One region of the Marinomonas rhizomae genome, then DNA from elsewhere that is predicted to be linked to it. Evidence: predicted binding sites of a transcription regulator. Region 1 holds the regulator's gene; each other region holds the start of a gene.
The links. The regulator PhoB, encoded in region 1, activates phosphate uptake and scavenging genes when phosphate is short. The targets are predictions, from matches to a motif close to TGTCATANNNNTGTCANA.
Positions count from the first base shown of each region.

Region 2: the regulator PhoB is predicted to act here: its motif matches at 1,779-1,796, upstream of KDW99_RS15080 (PhoX family protein).
Region 3: the regulator PhoB is predicted to act here: its motif matches at 2,730-2,747, upstream of KDW99_RS14920 (inorganic phosphate transporter).

Region 1 covers NZ_CP073343.1:4,287,581-4,291,845, reverse strand. The annotation lists gene KDW99_RS20095 (response regulator) at 1-816, shown strand, start outside; gene phoR (phosphate regulon sensor histidine kinase PhoR) at 922-2,265, opposite strand; gene phoB (phosphate regulon transcriptional regulator PhoB) at 2,262-2,957, opposite strand; gene ubiA (4-hydroxybenzoate octaprenyltransferase) at 3,042-3,896, opposite strand; gene KDW99_RS20075 (chorismate--pyruvate lyase family protein) at 3,893-4,265, opposite strand, start outside.
Region 2 covers NZ_CP073343.1:3,200,367-3,204,631, reverse strand. The annotation lists gene KDW99_RS15090 (ABC-F family ATPase) at 1-1,217, shown strand, start outside; gene KDW99_RS15085 (MmcQ/YjbR family DNA-binding protein) at 1,322-1,699, shown strand; gene KDW99_RS15080 (PhoX family protein) at 1,959-3,860, shown strand; gene KDW99_RS15075 (putative bifunctional diguanylate cyclase/phosphodiesterase) at 4,193-4,265, shown strand, end outside.
Region 3 covers NZ_CP073343.1:3,163,739-3,168,003, forward strand. The annotation lists gene KDW99_RS14915 (hypothetical protein) at 1-214, opposite strand, end outside; gene KDW99_RS14920 (inorganic phosphate transporter) at 889-2,463, opposite strand; gene KDW99_RS14925 (L-serine ammonia-lyase) at 2,768-4,150, opposite strand.

The DNA.
Region 1 (4,265 bases):
GATGCTTCTTTCACTCGTGATTTGATTCGCCGCTCATTGAAAAAGCAATTTCCAGCAGTGGAAATAGAAGAAGCGGTAAATGGCCGAAAAGCACAGCAAATGCTGACAAAGTCTCAGTTTGACATGGTGTTGTGTGACTGGGAAATGCCTGAAATGACTGGTGTTGAGCTGCTTAAATGGTGTCGAGAGCAGCCTAAATACAAAAAAGAAGATGTGCCATTTGTGATGATTACTAGCCGTGGTGACAAAAGCCATGTGGTGGAAGCTGTGCAGTCTGGCGTGACGGATTATTTGGGCAAGCCGTTTTCTAGTGAGCAGTTAGCCAATAAAGTCATATCCGCTGCGAAAAAGCATGGTCTTGATAAAAAACTAACGTCACAGAAATCTCGTGAATCTGTCTCTCCTGGTGGCGTCAGCTCAGCATCGCTAGACGTATTGATGGGAGCGGGCAAATCCGCTCCGGTAAAAGCCACTAAGTTTACCAACCCCGACGCGCCCGTTGTATCAGTAAAGGATGTCAAAATCCCGACCATGGTGCGTTTCGAAAGCAAACAGTTCCGTTGCATGGTTATCCAGTTTAGCAAGACCGAAGCGACCATGCTGATTAAGAGTGACGACGTCGTGCCGCAAGTATTGGGGCAATCGGTATTGGATTTGGAGCATAAAGGCGTGACGAATCGCTTAAATTATTATGTGCAGTCCGTTGCGACGACAGAGAAAAAACATAACTCGACATTTTTAACCGTTACCTTGAGTCTGATCGATCAAGACAGCGAGAAAGAGGCTTTTATTAGCCAATTGTTTGAGAGCTTATAAAAGACCTTCGCTCGTGACGTCGTGCAAAGATCTCTATAAGTATTTTTTGGGTTGGATTTGAATGATCTATAAAGGGAAGCATGAGTGTCATGCTTCCCTTTTTTATTATTGATCTGTTGACGGTGTTTCATCGGTATTGAATGCGATCGCTGGAATCGTATCATTTCTGGTTCGATTCGCTGGGAAATGGCACGAAAACGTACTTCCAAAACCAGGCTGACTGCGAATTTGTAGCTTGGCATCGTGATGTAATAGCACATGCTTTACGATGGCTAGGCCAAGACCTGTACCGCCGGTTTTAGAGCCTCGCCCTTTGTCGACTCGGAAGAAACGTTCTGTGAGTCGAGGAATGTATCTTGGCTCTATGCCAATGCCAGAGTCTTTTATAGAGAACACACCATTAAACTCACTGGACTCCCATTTGATCTCAATCTCGCCGCCATCTGGTGAGTATTTGATGGCGTTAAAAATCAGATTGGAAAAAGCACTATAGAGCTCTTTGTAAGAGCCGTACAAGCGAGCTTCTTCGGGAATTTGCAAATTAATAGAGTGTTTGTCCGTCAACACTGGCGTAGTTGCATTGGTAATGGTTTGTACTAAGTCTGAAACTTTATGCCATTGGTTCTCTTCGCGTTTGTCATTACTCTCCAAGCGAGAAAGCAGTAACAGATCTTCGATGAGTTGTTCCATCCGCTCAGATTGCTCAGACATATTAACAATGCCTTTTTGCATGCTTTTTGGCAGACTGTCCTTGAACATGTCGAGGGTTTCTAAGTAGCCCTTAATAACGGTAAGCGGCGTTTTTAATTCATGGGAAGCGTTGGCAACAAAGTCTTTGCGCATCTGTTCTAGCAAGTGTAAGCGCGTCACATCACGAACAAAAATCAGGTGATCATTTTTATCGTACAGCGTGGTTTGGATTTCTAAATAGACGCCATCTTTGGCAGGCGACTTGATGACCAAAGGCTCACCAAAACGTTTTTGGCTAAAATAACGGAAAAATTCTGGGCTACGGACAATGTTGGTGATGATTTGGCCGCGATCGACGGGGCGCATTAAACCGAGAAAGTGGGCCGCCGAGTTATTCCACCATTCCAAATTGCCTTGGTTATCCGCCATGATAACGCCTTCTTTTAAGGCGGTGGTGGAGCTTTCTATTCGGGTTAGCGCTTGGCGCATGCGACGCTTGGATTTGCGCTGTTTTTTATGTAATCGATAAACCGCATCGAATACTTCGCCCCAAATTCCGCTGGCCTCTGGTGGTGCAGCACGACCAGAATGACGAAGCCAATTATGGAATTGGTAGAGCTGATAAAGCTGCCAGTACAGGGAACCTAAAACGTACAGCAGCAAAACACCCAACAACTGACCTATTACTAGGCCTATTACAATACAGGCCGCGAATCCTGCGAGCCAAGTAATAATAGTGTTTCGCCAAACTGTTTTCATACGGACCTTTTTGCTGAGAAGCGGTAGCCTGTTCCTCGTACTGTTTGTATCAAGAAATCATGAGTACTACCAATGGCTTTGCGTAAACGACGTATATGAACATCAACGGTACGTTCTTCAACGTAGACATTTCCTCCCCATACTTGATCCAACAATTGCGCTCTTGAATAGGCACGCTCTTGGTGGGTCATGAGGAATTTGAGTAGACGGTATTCTGTCGGCCCCATGTCTAAAGGACGACTGCCTATGGTAACGCGTTGGCTAATTGGATCAAGGGTAAGACCTTCAATTTCAATTGGCTCATCAACCCCTTGAGGCGTTGCACGGCGTAATACTGCTTTGAGTCGAGCAACGAGCTCGCGAGGTGAGAAAGGCTTGGTGATGTAATCGTCCGCGCCGACTTCTAGACCTTGGATTTTGTTGTCTTCTTCACTTTTCGCAGTCAGCATAATGACTGGAATTTCTGCCGTTGTGGGGTCTTTTTTCAATCTGCGAGTCAGCTCAATGCCGCTACCGCCAGGCATCATCCAATCGGCAAGAATCAAATCCGGACGATGGTCCACAATGATTTCATGGGCTTGCTGAATGTTTTCTGCTTCCAAATACTCGTAGCCCGCCATTTCAAGTGCAATGGCGATCATTTCGCGTATGGAAGATTCGTCGTCAATAATTAATACTTTTTTACCGGTCACAGGATTCATCCTCATCTCAGGAACGGTTTCATTAAAGCGATCTAATGTGACAATTCGGTTACATTGTCACAACTTTGCCACATATTACATAAAATAGCTTGCGACCAGACCGATGAAAACACAGTAACCAACGCGGTTATTGTCTAAAAATGAGCGAAAGCAAGCTTGTCGATCACGCTCTTTAGCTTGATTAAATTGCTGATAAAAGAGTCCAATACACACCACGAGTGATACAAAGTATAGCCAATGTAATCCGGCTAGTAGACCAATCCAGGTCAATAAAGACAAGGTTAGACCTTGTAGGCAAACAATGACGAATAAATCATATCTGCCAAATAAGATGGCGGTGGATTTGATGCCTATTTTGAGGTCATCTGGACGGTCTGTCATTGCATAATAGGTATCATAGGCAATGGTCCAAAAGCAATTGGCGACAAACAGCATCCATAGCTCAGGATCGGTTAAATCTCCTCCCTGTGCACTGTAGGCCATGGGAATTGCCCACGAAAAAGCCAAGCCAAGAAACAACTGGGGTAGATGGGTATAGCGTTTCATAAACGGATACAGAGCAGCCAAGCCTAAGCCTACGAACGACAGTAAAATCGTTTGCAGATCGGTAAAAAGTACTAAAACAAAGCTTAAAATCGACAAAGCACAAAACAGAACAAGTGCTTCTTTTTCAGATACTCGGCCCGACGGTAGCGGGCGGTTTTTAGTACGATCAACATGACCATCGACCTTTCGATCCGCGTAGTCATTAATCACGCAACCCGCAGATCGCATGCTAAAAACGCCTAAGATAAAGATAACGATCAAATGCCATTGAGGCATACCATCGGCTGCCAGCCATAGCGCCCATAATGTTGGCCACATCAGTAAGAATGAACCGATAGGGCGGTTGAATCGAGTGAGTTCTGCGTAGTCTTTAAGTTTGTTCATAACAATCCAAACGGCGGTTTTAGTTGGTTGATCTCATCAAAGAAAGCTTCATTGACCAATATTCCAGGGCCAAACTGATGAAACACAGAGCGTCTCGCCCACAAAGCATTAGGTTGGTTTGGAAACATGCGTTTTGGTAACTGAGTGACCTCAATGCAACTTCGAGACAGGGCCTTATGTTGAAACAGATAGCCACCTAATGGCTTGTCTTTTAAATGCTTTACATGTCGCCAATGGCCTTTCAATGACCTCGCCGGAATGATTGAGCGAGCATAAATAACGGCTCTTCCATCGACGTTAAGCAAGACAGTACGAATGCGTGCCGCTTCTCTTGGTCGCAACGCTAAGCGTTTTCGTTCTCTTGCTGTT
Region 2 (4,265 bases), 1.1 Mb from region 1:
TCGCCGAGATGGATGGCTATAGTGCTGAAAGCCGCGCAGGCGACATTTTGTTGGAAGCGGGCATCGAAGAAGAATTTCATTTTGGTCTAATGAGCCAAGTGGCGCCGGGTTGGAAGCTTCGAGTCTTGTTAGCGCAAGCCTTGTTTGCTAATCCTGATATTTTGCTGTTGGACGAACCTACCAACAACTTGGATATCCATACTATTAACTGGTTGGCTGGCGTACTGAATCAGCGCAAGTGCACCATGATCATTATTTCCCATGACCGCCACTTTTTGAACTCTGTGTGTACTCACATGGCGGACATTGATTTTGGTGAGTTGCGTATTTACCCAGGTAACTATGAATACTTCATGGAAGCCTCGTCTTTGATTCGCGAGCAATTATTAACTGAAAACGCGAAGAAAAGTGCGGAAATGGACGATCTTCAAGCGTTCGTTAACCGTTTCTCAGCCAACGCATCTAAGGCAAAACAAGCCAGTTCTCGTGCGAAAAAACTAGAAAAAATTGAACTGTCAGAAGTGAAACAGTCTAGCCGTATGACGCCTTCGCTGACTTTTAAGCAAGATAAAAAACTTCATCGTCATGCTTTGATCTTAGAAGATTTAGGTCATGGTTATGATGAACTGCTATTTTCTGGCGGAAATATGATTTTAGAAGCTGGCTCCCGTTTGGCGATTATCGGTGAAAACGGTGCTGGTAAAACGACGTTCTTACGATGCTTAATGAGCGAGTTAGAAGCCAAGCAAGGTGAGATTAAATGGGCTGAAAACGCCGTTATTGGTTATTGCCCGCAAGACAGTACAGAAGACTTTGATTGCGATTTAACCTTGTTTGATTGGATGTCGAAATGGCGTACGGTAAAACATGATGATTTAAAAGTTCGTGCAATGTTGGGTCGTTTGTTGTTTACCGCGGATGACTTCAATAAAAAAGTACGAGTTTGTTCTGGTGGTGAGAAGAACCGCTTGCTGTTTGGTAAGTTGATGATGATGGATCTAAATGTCTTAGTGATGGATGAGCCAACTAACCACATGGACATGGAAGCCATTGAGGCTTTAAATAATGCGTTACTCGACTTTGATGGTACCCTGATTTTTGTTAGTCACGACAGGGCGTTTGTATCATCGTTGGCGAATCGAGTGATCGAAATTAAAGGCCAAAAGGTTATTGATTTTCAAGGCACTTACGACGAGTACCTTGCTCATCAGGGCTAACCTCACTTAAGTATAGTTTCTATTTAAAGCCGTTTACTGGATGTCAGTGAGCGGCTTTTTTGTTTTATACTGATGACTGTTTTGAACCTTGAAAGGGCGCGATTTTGGACTCAACAACACTTAAAAAATATCTGCTTTCTAAGCCCGAGGCTGAAGAGTATTACCCATTTGATGATTATACGGCCGTGTTTAAAGTGCAAGGGAAGATGTTTGCCTTGTTGATTAAAAAACAAGGGCAGCCATTGCTAAACTTAAAGTGCAATCCAGACCATGCTATTGAACTGCGCGATATATTTAAAGAAATTTTTCCTGCTTACCATATGAATAAACGGCATTGGAATTCCATTATTCTGGATGGCGACTTACCAAATGGAGAAATTGAAAGGTTGATCGATCATTCTTATGGTTTGGTGGTAAAAGGTTTAAAGAAATCCATACGAGAAGGTTTGGAAGTTCGTTATGGTGAAGACGTTTATAAGTAAAAATAATATTGTTTAACCCCATATCACCTTCACCAATTCTGCGTTATAGCCTGTCGATTTATTATTAATGTCTTCTTGCTGTCATTTCTATGTAATGTTTTGTCCGTAAATTCATTGTCAGCTTCCTTTTGCAGGGGGAAGCAACTTATTTGAAAAATAGATGATAAAACCAGTAGCCAAGGATCGAAAAACCAAGGGGAGAACCCCTAATGTTCGACAGCCTAGGCGACTAATATTTAATAAATAATAGGGCAGTGTTATGAATATTAAGAGCAACAGCAAGCTAGGTTTTGACGAATTAGATGAGCTGGTTCGCCCAGCGCCTGAAGTGGTAGAGTTTGAAGAAGTCGCCAATAAAATGGTTTCTCGCCGTGGCTTTTTAGGTGGTGGTGCGGCAGTGGGTGCTGGTGCTTTCGTAATGGGCTCAACGGCCCTATCAGCAGGTAAAGCCTTGGCAGCCGGAACGCCAGAGTCGCGTCTGGCTTTTAGCATGGTAAAAGCCAATACATTGGATACTATTACTGTTCCTGAAGGTTATAAATGGGAAGTGCTGGCTTCTTGGGGTGATCCATTATTCAGCAATGCCCCAGCTTTTAATGGGTCAACTGGTGGAACTGGTGCGTCCCAAGAGTTAGCGTTTGGCGATCATAACGATGGCATGGCGTTCTTCTCTAAAGATGGCAAACAGATTATGGCCATCAACAATGAATACACAAATGGCGATACCCTTCATGCTAATCGTAATGATGGTATGCCAGCAAATGCTGATGACGTGCGTAAAAATAAAGCTGCTCATGGTGTATCTATTATTGAAGTAGATCAACGTGGTGGTAAATGGGGGATCGTTCAGGACTCTCCTTATAATCGTCGTATTACGGCGGATACGGAAATGGATATTACAGGTCCAGCGCGCGGCCACAAATGGATGCAAACATCTGAAGACCCTAAAGGTTTAGTCGCAAAAGGTACTTGGAACAACTGTGGTAATGGACAAACGCCATGGGGTACATATTTGACTTGTGAAGAAAACTTTAATGGTTATTTCACGGTAAATGACAAAAACTACACGATGCCTGAAGCGTTCAAACGCTATGGTTTAAGCACAGAAGGTCGTTACAACTGGGCGATGGCGGATGATCGTTTTGACCTAGTTAAAGAGCCAAATGAGCCAAATCGCTTTGGCTATATTGTTGAAATTGATCCACTGGACCCAACATCTCGTCCTAAAAAACGTACCGCTCTAGGTCGTTTTAAACACGAGAATGCAGAGTTAACTATCGCGCCGAATGGCCATGTTGTTGTCTACCTTGGTGATGATGAGCGTGGTGAATTTCTATATCGTTTTGTCTCGAAACATAAATATTTAGCGGGTGGCAACAATCGCGACCTACTGGAAGAAGGCACTCTTTACGTTGCCAAATTCCACGATAATAATCGCGGTGAGTGGGTTGCATTAACACCAAAAACCACAGGAATGACAGAAGCAGAGATTTCAATTCATACTCGTATGGCGGCATCAAAAGTGGGTGCCACTACCATGGACCGTCCGGAGTGGGTTGCCGCTCATCCTCATAAAGCAGAAGTTTATTGCTCGCTTACGAACAATAAAAACCGTGGCGTTAAGCCAAATGCTGGTGGTGATGCAACGCCTGCTGGTGGCCCGAATCCTCGTGTAAAAAACAACTTTGGTCAAATCGTACGTTGGATGCCAATGGATTCTGATCATACTCACAACGAATTCAAGTGGGACTTGTTTGTACTGGCGGGTAACCCTGCTGTGTACGCTGATGCCAACGCGGGATCAAAAAATATTAACCAAGACAATATGTTTAACTCTCCAGATGGCCTGAAATTCGACTCGAAAGGCTTGTTATGGATTCAAACAGACGGTAATTATTCCAATGAAAAAGGTTTCCAAGGCCAAGGGAATAATCAGATGTTGGTTGGTGATCCTGAAACAGGTGAGATTCGTCGCTTCCTAGTTGGACCAAAAGAGTCTGAAATTACAGGTGCGGCTTGGAATGCTGAGCGTACGACTATGTTTATAAGTGTTCAGCACCCAGGAGAAGGTGGAAACTCTCATTGGCCTGATGGTGGTCAATCTGTACCTCGCTCAAGTGTTATTGCTATATCACGTGAAGACGGTGCTGTTATTGGTTAAGTTTTTGCTTTGTCGGTAATTTTTCACGCTTTAAAAGCCAGTATGATAAATATACTGGCTTTTTTGTCTGTATTTAGGGGAGTGATTGCTCTTTAGTGTTTCATGTTCTTGAACTTATGACCTATATCATAGGAAGCATAAATTATTTTTATATCGCCTTGTTTCACATTGAATAAAATGTCAGTCTTACTGACGTGCACAATTGATGCAAATAGTTAGATTTTTTTGTCTGGTAGGTAAAATGTTGTTTCCAGTCTCTTTTGTGATTTTTATCAGTATGGATGCTGTGAAGATAATGCGGCAGCAAGATATAAAAATTTAAGTGAGTAAGAATGGGTGTCGTATTTTCTAAATCATTGTTTACTAAGCAAGCTATTTTAACCTTAGCGCTTGCCGTTGTTTTAA
Region 3 (4,265 bases), 1.1 Mb from region 1:
TCATACGAGAGAAAAGCCAAAGTCTCATATCTTTAGGTTGATATTGCGAAGGCATTTCATCAAGGTATCGACGTACTTGGCGCAATTGATTGTTAAGGTTTGCCACCTTTCGCAATTTCTCCAATCGAGCCTGCTCTTTTAGCTGTAGAAAGATTGCGAAAGCAATAAATCCACCGATAACGAGCAAAAGCACAGTGATGGTAACAGCTGTCATATGATACGTAGTCTACCTTAGTAATATTTATAAACAAAAACGCCTAGCGACTTTCAAAAGATTTAACACAAAGCAACTTACCACCTCACTGTGGGTTCTGGTTTACTGTCCTTTGAAAATAAATCGCTTTCAACTTCCTGTATCATATTTTGTAGACGTACCATCTCTCTTTCGAGCTACTAACAGAACCATCTTTTTCAATAATAAATAACACTATACGATATTCTTTCTAGCGTTCTGTTTTTATGATCGTTATCTAAGCCCTGAATAGTTTGCCACACCAAGATGTAGCTATTAAATTAAGTATATTCTTAACGGCTCACTCCATCACTTTTGCTGATATCCCCTATCTCTCTGAGCATAAATTGAATTGTAGGTTGAATTTAAACTAGTCGTCCTTGGTTGCACACTCTATCTTTAACTTAAATCCGCCCTCTAATTTTAACTCTGTTAACATTCCGACTAAATCAGTCTATTTTAAGAAAAACTCTATACTAGTACTCGCTCTTGTAAACAGAGTAATAACAAACACTCTGCAATAAAACTTTGCTAGCTAAACAGTGACTTTAATTTAAAAGCTAAACAAGCAACTTACTTCTATATAACACAGAACATACGTTGAAAACAAAAAAAGACCAGCAAACCTGATCTTTTTTGTTTTATCTTTAAATTTTTTATCGAGAGACAGAAAAACCAAGGAGCATGTAAAAAATCATCGCTGAAAGCAAAGCTGATGCTGGTACTGTAATGACCCATGCAGCAGCAATACGCAATAGCGCAGAGCGTTTCACTAACTCTTTCTTGGTTGCTTTTTTCAAGCTTTTACGCTCTGCAGATGAGATAGGAGATGAAGCCTGAGCCGCCTTCAATTCTTTCAATATCGCACGCTTTTCTTCCACATCAGCCAGCTTGAAACGTTTCACAAACTCTTGTGTTTGCTCACCGTCATGACCAGCAGATTCAGAATGAGAAATAATAGAAGCCAGCTTTTTCTCATAAGATTGTTTCAAATACTCACGTAAGAAGCCAACACCAAAGATACCACCAACCGCAATGTGAGTAGAACTAACTGGTAAGCCAAGTTGAGAAGCGACAATCACAGTAATCGCAGCTGCCATAGCCACGCAAAAAGCACGAATTTTATCAAGCTCTGTTATCTCTGAGCCCACTGTTTTGATCAGCTTTGGACCAAATAGAGCAAGACCAACAGCAATACCAATCCCGCCTACCATCATGATCCAAATAGGAATAGATGCTTTACTAGAAACAGCACCCGTCATTAGTGCATCATTAATTGCAGCAAGAGGCCCAATCGCATTGGCAACATCGTTTGCACCATGAGCAAAACTTAGCAATGCCGCAGACACTATAAGAGGCAGCGTAAATAAGCTATTAACTGCATCTTTGTCGTTCTTCAATGCGGATGCAGCTTTGTCAACCATAGGGCGAACAAGGAAATAAACAGTTAGCGCAATGGCAAAAGCAATCAGCGCAGCCGTAATAAAGTCTAGTTTCCAAAGGTGCTTAAGCCCCTTTAGAATAAGGTAAGTAGAAAACGCCCAAACCATCAATCCAACCAATAAAGGCACAACCTTCTTCGCGGAGTCAATCATGTCGCTTTTATAAGTAATGGCACGCTTAATGTACATTAAGAATAACGCCGCAATCACGCCGCCCATTACAGGGGATATTACCCAGCTAGCAACAATCGCAATTAATTTATCCCAATTTGCGATATCCCAACCGCCAGCAGCAATACCTGCGCCCAGTACACCACCAACAATGGAGTGCGTCGTCGATACAGGAGCACCAAGGTAAGTCGCTAAGTTTAGCCATATTGCGCCCGCCAATAAGGCCGCCATCATAACCCAAATAAAGGTCTCTGCGTCGCCAATTGAGTTAGGATTGATGATGCCATTCTTGATCGTACCAACAACGTTACCACCAGCAATCAAAGCACCTGCAGCTTCAAAAATCGCCGCTATCAAAATCGCCCCTGTCATCGACAAGGCTTTTGAGCCAACAGCAGGCCCAACGTTATTAGCTACATCGTTAGCACCAATATTGACAGCCATGTAGGCACCAATTGCAGCAGCGATGGCTAAAATAGATAAATTAGAAACCCCAACGCCATTAGATGAAGCATAAAAACCAGATGCCAAAACAAAGGCTAAGGCAATCAATACACGAACAAATTCATGACCACTCAGTAAAGTGGATTCTTCTTTCGGGTTATTTGTAAGATCCATACGGGCTCTTCTTTCTATAATTAATCTATGCCAAACCGTTGACCGTTCAGACTAAACTGCAACCATCAACGACATGCTTATCCTAGCATCCAAAATAAATTTGGCTCTCAATTCATCCCGTCACATTTCTGTAAAATGTAAATTCGGCGTAATTCTACACTGGGAGTCTTTAGATAAAAACCCCTAAGTCTATTGATCATCACGACTCGAAAAAGGACAAAAAAAAGTGCCCGCTAAGGCACTTAATGATAAATATACTACAGAAATATGACCATTTTATTACAGGTGTAATATAGCGACATATCTAACACTCAATCACATTGACCGCTAAACCACCTCGCGAGGTTTCTTTGTATTTATCATTCATATCTCTGCCTGTGTCTCGCATAGTACGAATCACTTTATCAAGAGACACATAATGTGTTCCATCGCCTCGAAGCGCCATACTCGCAGAGTTAATGGCTTTCATGGATGCCATAGCATTTCGCTCAATACAAGGTACCTGCACTAAACCACCAATCGGGTCACAAGTAAGACCCAAATTATGCTCCATACCGATTTCGGCAGCATTTTCTATTTGCTCTGGTGTGCCACCTGTTGCTGCGGCCAATCCTGCTGCGGCCATAGCACATGCCGAGCCAACTTCACCTTGGCAACCCACTTCTGCACCAGAAATAGACGCATTCTCTTTAAACAAGAATCCAATAGCGGCCGCCGTTAGGAAAAAGGTAATTATCCCTTCTTCACTGGAACGAGGGCAAAACTCCCAGTAATAATGTAATACTGCAGGGATGATGCCAGCGGCTCCATTGGTTGGCGCTGTCACAACACGCCCTCCTCCCGCATTTTCTTCATTGACCGCTAAAGCATATAGATTGACCCAGTCCATAGCACCAAGAGACGGCGTGATCATGTCCATGCGCGTTTTACTGGTTAGGTCTCTGTGTAAACTAGCGGCTCTTCGTTTAACTTTTAAGCCACCGGGTAAAATACCTTCGTTCCGAATACCTTGCTGAACGCAGTTTCTCATGACAGACCAAATAGACAAAATTCCTTGCCTAACTTCTTCTTCAGTTCGCCAATGAGTCTCATTTTCCATCATAATCTGGGCAATACTTTTGTCTTGCTCTTGGCAAAGTCGAATCAAATCTTCTGCACTATGGAAAACATGTGGAAGTTCAGTCGCATCTTCAACCAATGCCACATTGCCGTGCTCATCTTCCTGAACAATAAAGCCACCACCAACGGAATAAAAGGTCGATTGATGAATCACATCACCATCAGCGCCAAAAGCAACCAGTGTCATGCCATTAGCATGAAAGTCTAAACGATCGACACGGTGATAAATCAGGTCTGTTGCAACGTCGATAGTAATAGCCTGTTTTGACAATAAATTCAGCAACGAGGAAGACGTTATTTGATCAACCCGTTCATTAACACGACTAGGATCAATAACATCCGGCAATTCCCCCTCAAGCCCCATTAGAACAGCCGTACCCGTTCCATGACCTTTTCCGGTGGCACCAAGCGAACCATACAAATCAATTTTTAAACGACCGACTTTTGATAGTAGCTCTCGATCTTGTAACTGGTGAGCGAATTGATTTGCCGCCACCATAGGACCAACTGTATGAGAACTTGAAGGACCAATCCCCACTTTAAAAAGGTCAAATAAACTGATTGCCATAGCCTTTACCCTCTGCCGTGAAGCGCTTTCTACACGACAATAAAAAAATACCAAACACGAAGTTATCAATGAGCGAAATTATCACTTATAAGACAAAGTTTCCAATTGGAAACAG